Regions from separate parts of the Streptomyces sp. NPDC107550 genome, predicted to be linked through region 1. Evidence: riboswitches for the same ligand, from Rfam matches in the RefSeq annotation. Region 1 holds a riboswitch; each other region holds the start of a gene.
What was found. A riboswitch is a leader RNA that binds a small molecule or an ion and turns the genes downstream of it on or off. The one in region 1 is predicted to bind cyclic di-AMP.

Region 1 (3,266 bases):
TGACGGATTGTTCGCAACTGATCTGTTTGTTACGGGTTGTGGCGTGAGGCGACCGTCACGTGTTCACGGGGGATCGGTGACGGCGGCCGATGAGCGCCCGGCTACGCTCACGAGCATGGACGTACTCATCCACCTCTTCGTCGGTCTGCACATCATCGGCATCGCCGCGCTCCTCGGCGGCTTCCTCGCGCAGATGTCGGCGATCGGGAAGGGGACCGCCCGGTTCACCAAGGGCATGCTGCACGGCGCCCTGACGATGCTCGTGACCGGCGTCGCCCTCGTGGGGCTCAACGAGGCGCAGGGCGCCACCCTGAACAACGTCAAGATCGGCGTGAAGCTCGCCGTCCTCGTCGTGATCCTCGGCATCGTCTACGTCAAGCGCGACGAGGAGACCGCCGAGAAGGGCCTGTTCGCGGCGGTCGGCGGCCTGACCATGCTGAACATCTTCATCGCCGTGCTCTGGACCTGACCGGCCCGCCGGCCCCGTACACGAACGAAGGCCCGGACCGCGCAGGTCCGGGCCTTCGGTCGTGCGCCGCGTCAGGCGGGCCGCACCACGCTGTGGATCGCGGACGTGCCGTCGTAGTAGATCGACTCCTCGCGCACGTACGCGCCCGGCTTCGGCGCGTGGATCATCATGCCGTCGCCCAGGTACAGGCCGACGTGGCTGATGTCGTCGTAGAAGAAGACGAGGTCACCCGGCTGGATCGAGGACAGCGGGACCGTCGTGCCCACCTTGACCTGGTCCCAGGTCGTGCGCGGCAGCGTGATCCCGGCGGCCTTCCACGCCGCCTGCGTCAGCCCCGAGCAGTCGTACGAGCCGGGCCCGGTCGCGCCCCACACGTACGGCTTGCCTATCTGGTTCTTGGCGAACGCCAGCGCCTGCGCCGCCTTCGCCGCGTACCCCGACGACGAGCCCGTCCCGGCCCCGGAACCCGTGCCCGCGCCGGAACCCGAGCCCGTGCCCGAGCCGCCCGAGCCCTGCCGGCCGGCCTGCTCCTCCGCCTTGCGCCGGGCCGCGTCCTCCTTCGCCTTCTGCCGCGCCGCCAGCTCGGCGGCCTTCTTGCGGGCCGCCTCCTCCTTGCGCTTCTCGATCGCCGCGAGCCGCGCCTTCTCCTGCGCGGTCAGGCGGGAGAGCAACTGCCGGGCGTCCGCGAGCTTGCCCTGCACGTCCTGCTTCGACGTCTTCAGATCGGTCTGCGACGAGGTGAGCTGCTGAAGGTTCTCCTGCGCCTCCGTCCGCTTCTTCGCGGTCTGCCGCTGCTGCTCCTGGAAGTCGTCGACCGCCTTCTTCTGGCGGGACGTCATCCGGCGCATGAGCTGGTCCTGCGCGAAGTAGTCCTCGGGGTTGTCCGCGAGGAGCATCGTCGCCGTGTCGCTCACCCCGCCGTCGCGGTACTGCTCGGCGGCGAACCGGCCCAGCTCCATACGGGCCGCGTTCATCCGGTCCGTGCGCCGCGCGATGTCGTCGAGGAGCTTGTCGACCTGCTTCTTCTTCCGCGCGGTCTGCTCCTTGGCCGCGTTGAACTTCTGCGTGGCGACCTCGGCCTGGCGGTAGAGCGAGTCGACCTTCTTCTGCACTTCTTCGAGGCTCGGCCGCCGCGGCTGCTCCGGCGCGGCCTGCGCCGTCTGCGACAACAGCGCCACCGAGGTGAGCGCGGCGGTGGTGATACCGACAGCGGGGGTCGTACGAAGACCACCGGTCATCCGGGACCGCGTACGCGGCTTGCGGTGCGACGCCACTTCTGGCGACTCCTTCCGTGGTCCGCCTACCGGGTTAGCTGTCGGGTTCGGGCTACGGAAGGTGCCCTACGGCGTGGGGCCCGCTGATGCCGGGCCGTGAGCCGACTCACCCCAAGGTCGGTGGGTCCCCGGTTCCCCGCCTCACGGCGTACGGGACTCGGCGGGGGCCGCTCGCTCGCCGCGACGTCCGCGGGCGGGGGGACGGGCGGCCCGCGCAGCACCGTAGCCAACTCGTGTTGCTGCTGTGAAGGTTGATGTGCGATATGCCCGATACATTTTCGTGACCTCGGGTACGCGTGCGGGTTCGGCGCCCGTTCTCTCACGCAGGGTGCCAGAGCGGGCGCGTACGGTCAGTGCCGCGCGCCCGGGGCGTGTGCTGTGCCGTATCGCAAAGGCGGGGGCGGGGTGTCAGTGGGTCCGCCTAGACTCGTAGAGCGATGAGCAGCCTCTTTGACGACCACTTCCTGGCCAGCCTCCAGAGCGGAGCGGAAGCACCCCCGCCGCCGCCCGAGGACGAGCACGAGGGCCCCGGCGCCGAGCCGATCCCCGACGACCTGTTCGGCGGGAAGTTCGACGTGCCCCCGGCCAGGGACGCCCACTACCGTGACGGCGCGCCCCGCCCGGTCCTCGACCCCGCGGCCCTCCTGGAAGGGCTGAACGAGAACCAGCGGGCGGCCGTGGTGCACGGCGGCTCCCCCCTGCTCATCGTCGCCGGCGCGGGCTCCGGCAAGACCCGCGTCCTCACCCACCGCATCGCGTACCTGCTCGCCGCGCGCGGGGTCCACCCCGGCCAGATCCTCGCCATCACCTTCACGAACAAGGCCGCGGGCGAGATGAAGGAGCGCGTCGAGTCCCTGGTCGGCCCGCGCGCCCACGCCATGTGGGTCTCCACCTTCCACAGCGCGTGCGTGCGCATCCTGCGCCGCGAGTCGAAGAAGCTCGGCTTCACCTCGTCGTTCTCGATCTACGACGCCGCCGACAGCAAGCGGCTCATGGCCCTGGTCTGCCGCGACCTGGACCTGGACCCGAAGAAGTTCCCGCCTAAGTCCTTCAGCGCCAAGATCAGCAACTTGAAGAACGAGCTGATCGACGAGGAGGACTTCGCCGCCACCGCCGCCGACGGTTTTGAGAAGACCCTCGCCCAGGCGTACGCGATGTACCAGTCCCGGCTGCGCGAGGCCAACGCGCTGGACTTCGACGACCTGATCATGACCACGGTCAACCTGCTGCGCGCCTTCCCGGACGTCGCCGAGCACTACCGCCGCCGCTTCCGGCACGTCCTCGTCGACGAGTACCAGGACACCAACCACGCCCAGTACGCCCTGGTCAGGGAGCTGGTCGGGACCGGCGCCGCGCATGACGCCGACGTGGACGCGGGCCTCGACACCCCGCCCGGCACGGACGACCCGGGCCCCGCCGAGCTGTGCGTCGTCGGTGACGCGGACCAGTCGATCTACGCGTTCCGCGGCGCCACCATCCGCAACATCCTCGACTTCGAGGAGGACTACCCCGACGCCACGACG
Region 2 (3,266 bases), on a different contig from region 1:
GGTCGAACATGGCCTGGTCGATCAGGCGCTGCTCGGTGGCGTCGTAGCCGACCAGCTCCGGGCCGATCTGCTCGATGACGGCGAGGACGGCCTTCTCGACGCCCTTGCCCTGGTAGCGGTTGGGGTCACCGTCGCGGAGTTCGATGGCCTCGAAGGCACCGGTGGAGGCGCCGGACGGGACGGCAGCACGGCCGGTGCTTCCGTCGTCGAGGCCGACCTCGACCTCGACCGTGGGGTTGCCTCGGGAGTCCAGGATTTCCCGGGCTACGACGACGTCGATGGACGGCACGAGCATCTCCTTCTGGGATGTGACGCGGTCTGCGGTGGGCCGTGTGTTCGGGCCCGCCTCCCCCTGAGCCTAACCGGCTCGGGAGCATCGGCCAGCCGACCGACCGTCTCGTGGACAACGCCGAGAGCGAAATGTTTCCGTGCGAAACAATTAGGCACCGTGTGCTTTCCCAGCGCCCCCAAGGGGGGTGGGCCTTCCGCCCAGGACTTCCGCCCCCACTTGTCCCGCCGGGGGTGAGCGGGCCATCTTTCGGGCGGGGGGCTGCCCCGCGTCGCCGTTTGGGGAGTCCTCCGGCGGAGGCCGCTTGCGGCTGAGGTTCGCGCAGTTCCCCGCGCCCCTGAGGAGTTACCAGGCCGAGGCCCGCTGCCCTGAACGTTTCGCGCAGTTCCCCGCGCCCCTGGGTGAGTGGGCGGTCCCGCCCGGTGGGTTCCTCGACTTTCGTCGTGGCTGGTCGCGCAGTTCCCCGCGCCCCTGGAGGGGCGACTGCGTCGCCACCTCCCCCCCCCTGGGGAGCCGGGGCGCAGGCCCGCTCCCTCAGGGGCGCGGGGAACTGCGCAACCTCAGCTACAAGCAGCCTCCGCCTGGAGAACTCCCCAGGGGCGCGGGGAACTGCGCGAGAAGCCCCACCGGCCCGCAGGTGACCACGCACGCGTAGTGCCCCGTCAGGGGCGCGGGGAACTGCGCGGCCGGCCACTCACCCGCCGGAGGCAGGACGTGGCGAACCCCCCGCCCAGGGAAGGGCAGGGGGTTCGGGGGGGGTGCTGGGGGTCCGCCGGCCTCCAGTACCTACGCGGAGCGCACCGCTTACTTCAGGTGAAGCTGCTGCCCCGGGTAGATGAGGTCAGCGTTGGAGACGATGTCACCGTTCAGCTTGAACAGCTTCTGCCAAGACGTCCCGTGCGCCTGAGCGATCTTGCTCAGCGTGTCACCGGAGACGACCTTGTACTCGCCGTCACCCTTCTTGACCGTCTTGCCGGTCGGCGTCGTGACGGTCTTGCGCTCCTGCTGCTGCGGCTGAGCCTGCGGCTTCGGCTGCTGCTGGGGCTGCTGCTGCGGCTGCGGAGCCTGACGCTGCTGCGAACGGTTGGCGGGCTGCTCGGCCTGCCGCTCCTGCTGCTGCGGCTGGGCCTGCTGCTTCGGCTGGGCCGGGGCCGGCGCGGAGTTGGACGTGGAGGCACCCGAGAGGCCCACGCCGCAGCTCGGCCAGGCGCCCTTGCCCTGGGAGGCGAGAACCTTCTCGGCGACGGCTATCTGCTGCGCCTTGGAGGCCTGGTTGGCGGTGGACGCGTAGGCGGTACCGCCGTACGCGGCCCAGGTGGAGGCCGAGAACTGGAGGCCACCGTAGTAGCCGTTGCCGGTGTTGATCGACCAGTTGCCACCGGACTCGCACTGCGCGACCTGGTCCCACTCGGAGGTGGAGGCGGCGGAGGCGTTGGTGGCGCCCATCAGCGGTACGGCGACAGCGGCGCCGGCGACACCGGCGAGCGTGGCGACACGGACGGCCTTGGACGGGCGGCGGTGCTTGCCCTTGCTGGAAAACAGCATGGAGAGATCCCCTCACCGACGCCTACGAGGTGAGCTGTCGGGTTCGGGCCAGTGAGTGCCCGGCCGCGCATCCTTGTGCGCGGCTTCACCCCAAGCCGCTCCGGCTTTCGTCCGGTGCGGCACCTACCTGGGTCCCCCGCTCCTGCCTACGGCGCTGACGCGTCGACTGTTCCCGTACGGACGTTGGCAGGATTCGGCGTGACGTCCATCGGGGCCCGCATTGGCGAGCGGTCAGACCGTAAGCAGGCGATCCGCCCGATTTCAAAGACGATCAGGCCCTTTGAGACCCATCTCTCATTCTCGCAAAAGCGGACAAAGGGCCATCAATCGGTCATGAACCGTCGTTACTTTTCACCCGATTTGAGCCCTAGATCCAGACTCTGACCAGGGAGGATGAGATCGGGGTCGGAACCGACCTCCCGCTTGTTGTGCTCGTACAGCGCGGACCACCCGCCACGGACGTCATGGGCGTCCGCGATGTCCCAGAGGTTGTCGCCGGAACGGACCGTGTACGTCTGTCCGTCGCGCCCCTCGCCGCGCGAGGCGTGACGCCCCTCACCCTCGCGGGAGGCGTCCGTGTCGTCCGCCGCGCGGTCCCCGCGGTGCCGGCCCCCGGCGGAGTCGTCGGCGGAGGCGTCGGCGCCGGGCGCGGTGGGCGCGTGCGTGGCCGAGGAGCCCGTACGGGAGGTCTCGTCCGTGCCGTCGGTGCCGTGGGCGCCCGCCTCAGCGGAGGGCGCGTCTGACGGGTCGTCGGAGGTCTGGCCCGGGGCGGAGGCGTCGGGGCGGTCCGCGTGTCTGTCGGTCCGCTTGCTGCCGGAGGAGTCGTCGGAGGGGTGCCGGGAGGCGTCGGCGGACGGCTTCGCGGACGGGCTCTGCGAGGCGTCCGCGTCGGCGTGATCCTTGTCTCCCTTGTCGGGGGAGCCGCTCGGCAGGCCCGTCGGGTCGGCGGAGCCGGAGGGCAGCAGCGGCGGCAGGCTCGCGCCCGGGTCCACGTCCGCCGAGTCGTCGCTCTTGGTGAGGCCCGCGGTGAGCGAGCAGCTCGGCCAGGCGGTCGGGCCCTTCGCGTCGAGGACCTTCTCGGCCACGGATATCTGCTGCGAGCGGCTGGCCTGGTCGGCGGTCGGGGCGTAGTCGAGGCCCCCGTACTTCTCCCACATCTCCTGGGAGAGCTGGAGGCCGCCGTAGTAGCCGTTGCCCGCGTCCAGGCTCCACTGGCCGCCCGACTCGCACTCGGCGAGCTTGTCCCAGGTGGCGGTGGTCGCGGCGGTCGCGTTCGACGCGGCGAGCAGCGGGATCGCTATGGCGCTGCCGGTGACTCCGGCGGCGACGACGAGGGCAGGGGCCTGACGGGGGCGACGGTGTCGGCCGTTCCCGGAGAGCATGCGGATGCCTTTCGCGGAGACAGTTGCTGCGCGCGACAGGTGGTACCGGT
Region 3 (3,266 bases), on a different contig from region 1:
CCTGACGAGGCCGTGCAGCACCTTGAGGTGGGCGTCGGTGCGGCGCTGGGCCGCGCGGGCCGCGCAGAGGGGCTCCAGCAGGGCGCGCATCTCCAGCAGGTCGGCGGCCTCCCGCTCGCTCGGTTCGGCCACGCACGCGCCCGCGTGCCGGCGCGTGACGACGAATCCCTCGGCCTCCAGGGTGCGCAGCGCCTCACGCACCGGGACGCGCGAGACTCCGTAGCGCCGCGCCAGTACCTCCTCGGTGAGTCTGCCGCCGCGCTCGTAGACTCCCGCGACGATGTCGTCGCGGATCGCCGTGCATACCGAGTGCGCGGGAATGCGCATGACCCGAACCTCCGCCTGGACCCGCGCGAAAACGCGCTCGATTTCCGCCGCGCCGAAGCGCGTCCGCTTCTTCCGCGCACCGGCCCGACGACTCTATTCCACCATTCTCGGAATTCCGGCGGAAGGCGGCGGCCGGGGGTCATTTTTGGGACACTGAATACCTGGCGGGGTGAAATCAGGCGGGAGAAACCGGCCCGCTACGCGCGCGTGGGGCAGGCGTCCGCATACGGCGACAGCCCCGGCTCGCGGGGAGCCGGGGCTGTCGTGACGCCGCTTCAGGCGCGGGGACCGGGGTCCGGGTCCGGGTCCGGGTCCGGGTCCGGGTCCGGGGTCAGACGTTGACGCCGTGAGCGCGCAGGTACGCGAGGGGGTCGATGTCCGAGCCGTAGTCGGGCGAGGTGCGGGCCTCGAAGTGCAGGTGCGGGCCCGTGGTGTTGCCGGTGGAGCCGGACAGGCCGATCTGCTGGCCCGGGGTGACGGACTGGCCGACGGAGACCCCGATGGACGACAGGTGACCGTACTGGGTGTACGTACCGTCATTCATCTTGATCACGATGTTGTTGCCGTACGCACCGCCCCAGCCGGCCTCGACGACCGTGCCCGCGCCGACCGCGTGGACGCTCGTCCCGGACGCGGCGTGGAAGTCGATACCGGTGTGGCTGCCGGAGGACCACAGGCCGCTGCTCGCCTTGTAGGCGGTGGACACGTACGAGCCGGCGATGGGCGGCACATAGGCGTTCAGGCGCTTGCGCTCGGCGTCGCGGGCGGCACGCTCCTTGGCCTCGCGCTCCTGCTTCGCCTTCTCCTCGGCCTTGCGCTTGGCCTCTTCCGCCTTGCGCTTGGCCTCCTCGGCACGCTTCTTGGCCTCGGCCTCGGCGCGCTTCTTGGCGGCGGCCTCGTCGGCGGCCTTCTTCTGCGCGGTGGCCTGGGCGTCGATCTGGGCGGCGAGCGAGTCGCCGATGGCGACGGCCTGCGTCAGTCCGTTCTGCTCGGCCGGGGCCGCGGCGTCGGCGGCGAGGGCGGGGGCCGCGAGGCCCGCGACGACACCGGTCGTGGTGAGCGCGGCGACACCGGCGACCTTGGCGGTCGTACGGGTGAGGCGGCTGGGACGACGATGCTTCCCGGTGGCACGGGTGAACGCCATGAAGGGGCTTGTTCCTTTCCTTCCCTCTCGCCTACCGGGTTAGCTGACGGGTTCGGAGCAGGAAGGTCTCCTACGGGGCCCTCCCCTCGCGGGAAGCGCGCCCGATTCACCCCAGGGACTGCGATGGGTCCCCGGCTCCCCTGGCTCGCGCCGTAGGGGGACTCGGCGATGACTGTCCGGTGTCGCGGGCGCGACGTGGGTCTGGCCGAACAGCCGGACCGACGCTAAGCGGGCCACCGTTCCCGCAACAAACAGATCGCTGTTTTTGTCGCGCATGCCACAGAGCAGACAGGCAACCTCCCCATCAAAACGGACATACGTGATCCGATAGGGGGTACGGCCGGACGTGATCGGTCCCACGCGCCGGATCGGTCCCACCCCACGAGACGGTTCAGCCCCACGCGACAGAAGGAGCCCCGGCGGTCGCGGTGACCACCGGGGCTCCCTGGCGCTCCTGACGTTTCTGGCGCTCCAGACGCTCGTCTTGCTCGTACGCGCGCGTGGCGCGACGGCTCAGCCCGCGACGACGCTCACGTCGCCGATGCCGAGCTCCCTGACGGGCGCCTCGATGCTCGCGGCGTCGCCCACGAGGATCGTCACCAGCCGGTCCGCCGGGAACGCGCTCACGACGGCCGCGGTGGCCTCCACCGTGCCCGTCTCGGCGAGCCGCTGGTACAGGTGGCCCTGGAAGTCGTCCGGAAGCTCCTGCTCGACCTGGTCGGCGAGCGTGGCGGCGACCGCGGCCGCCGTCTCGAACTTCAGCGGGGCGACGCCGACGAGGTTCTGCACGGCGGTGTCGCGCTCCGCCTCGGTCAGCCCCTCGGCGGCCAGCGTGCGCAGCACCGTCCACAGGTCGGCGAGCGCCGGGCCCGTGTTCGGCGTGTCCACCGAGCCGCTGATCGCCAGCATCGCCGCGCCCGTGCCGTCGGCCGTGGACCGCAGCACCTGCGCGAAGGAGCGCACACCGTACGTGTAGCCCTTCTCCTCGCGCAGCACACGGTCGAGACGGGACGTCAGGGTGCCGCCCAGGCAGTACGTGCCGAGGATCTGCGCCGGCCACACCTGGTCGTGCTTGTCGGGCCCGACGCGGCCGATGAGCAGTTGCGTCTGCACGGCGCCGGGCCGGTCCACGATGACGACCCGGCCGCGGTCGTCGGCGGTGACCGGCGGGGCGGCGAGCGGCTGCGCGGTGTCGCCGGTCCACGCGCCGAGCGTGTCGGCGAGCAGGGCGTCGAGGTCCACGTCCGTCAGGTCGCCCACCACGACGGCCGTGGCGGTGGCGGGGCGTACGTGCTTCTCGTAGAAGGCGCGGACGGCCGCCGCGTCGATCGCGCCGACGGTCTCCTCGGTGCCCTGGCGCGGGCGCGACATGCGCGAGGTCGCCGGGAAGAGCTGGCGGGAGAGCTCCTTGGCGGCACGGCGGGCCGGGTTGGCGCTCTCGTGCGGGATCTCGTCGAGGCGGTTGCGTACGAGCCGCTCGATCTCGCTGTCGGCGAAGGCGGGCGCCCGCAGCGCGTCGGCGAGCAGGCCGAGCGCCTTGGCCAGCCGGGAGACCGGCACCTCCAGGGAGACACGGACGCCGGGGTGGTCGGCGTGCGCGTCGAGCGTGGCGCCGCAGCGCTCCAGCTCGGCGGCGAACTCCTCGGCGGAGTGCTTGTCGGTGCCCTCGGAGAAGGCGCGCGCCATGATCGTGGCGACGCCGTCCAGGCCGGCGGGCTCGGCGTCGAGCGGCGCCGCCAGGTTGATCTCGACGGCGACGACCTGCTGGCCGGGCCGGTGGCAGCGCAGCACCGTC

Region 2: linked by a shared signal. The riboswitch ahead of ACZ7LY_RS27555 (transglycosylase family protein) and the one ahead of ACZ7LY_RS28135 (C40 family peptidase) in region 1 are both predicted to bind cyclic di-AMP.
Region 3: linked by a shared signal. The riboswitch ahead of ACZ7LY_RS01815 (M23 family metallopeptidase) and the one ahead of ACZ7LY_RS28135 (C40 family peptidase) in region 1 are both predicted to bind cyclic di-AMP.

The regions. Positions count from the first base shown of each region.
Region 1 covers NZ_JBVKBC010000029.1:58,800-62,065, forward strand. Annotated here, with positions in the region: gene ACZ7LY_RS28130 (hypothetical protein) at 116-469, shown strand; gene ACZ7LY_RS28135 (C40 family peptidase) at 541-1,743, opposite strand; cyclic di-AMP (ydaO/yuaA leader) riboswitch at 1,752-1,916, opposite strand; gene pcrA (DNA helicase PcrA) at 2,181-3,266, shown strand, end outside.
Region 2 covers NZ_JBVKBC010000028.1:15,932-19,197, reverse strand. Annotated here, with positions in the region: gene eno (phosphopyruvate hydratase) at 1-295, opposite strand, end outside; gene ACZ7LY_RS27555 (transglycosylase family protein) at 1,094-1,834, opposite strand; cyclic di-AMP (ydaO/yuaA leader) riboswitch at 1,839-1,998, opposite strand; gene ACZ7LY_RS27550 (transglycosylase family protein) at 2,179-3,216, opposite strand.
Region 3 covers NZ_JBVKBC010000001.1:424,150-427,415, forward strand. Annotated here, with positions in the region: gene ACZ7LY_RS01810 (GntR family transcriptional regulator) at 1-327, opposite strand, end outside; gene ACZ7LY_RS01815 (M23 family metallopeptidase) at 659-1,471, opposite strand; cyclic di-AMP (ydaO/yuaA leader) riboswitch at 1,485-1,649, opposite strand; gene ACZ7LY_RS01820 (M16 family metallopeptidase) at 1,985-3,266, opposite strand, start outside.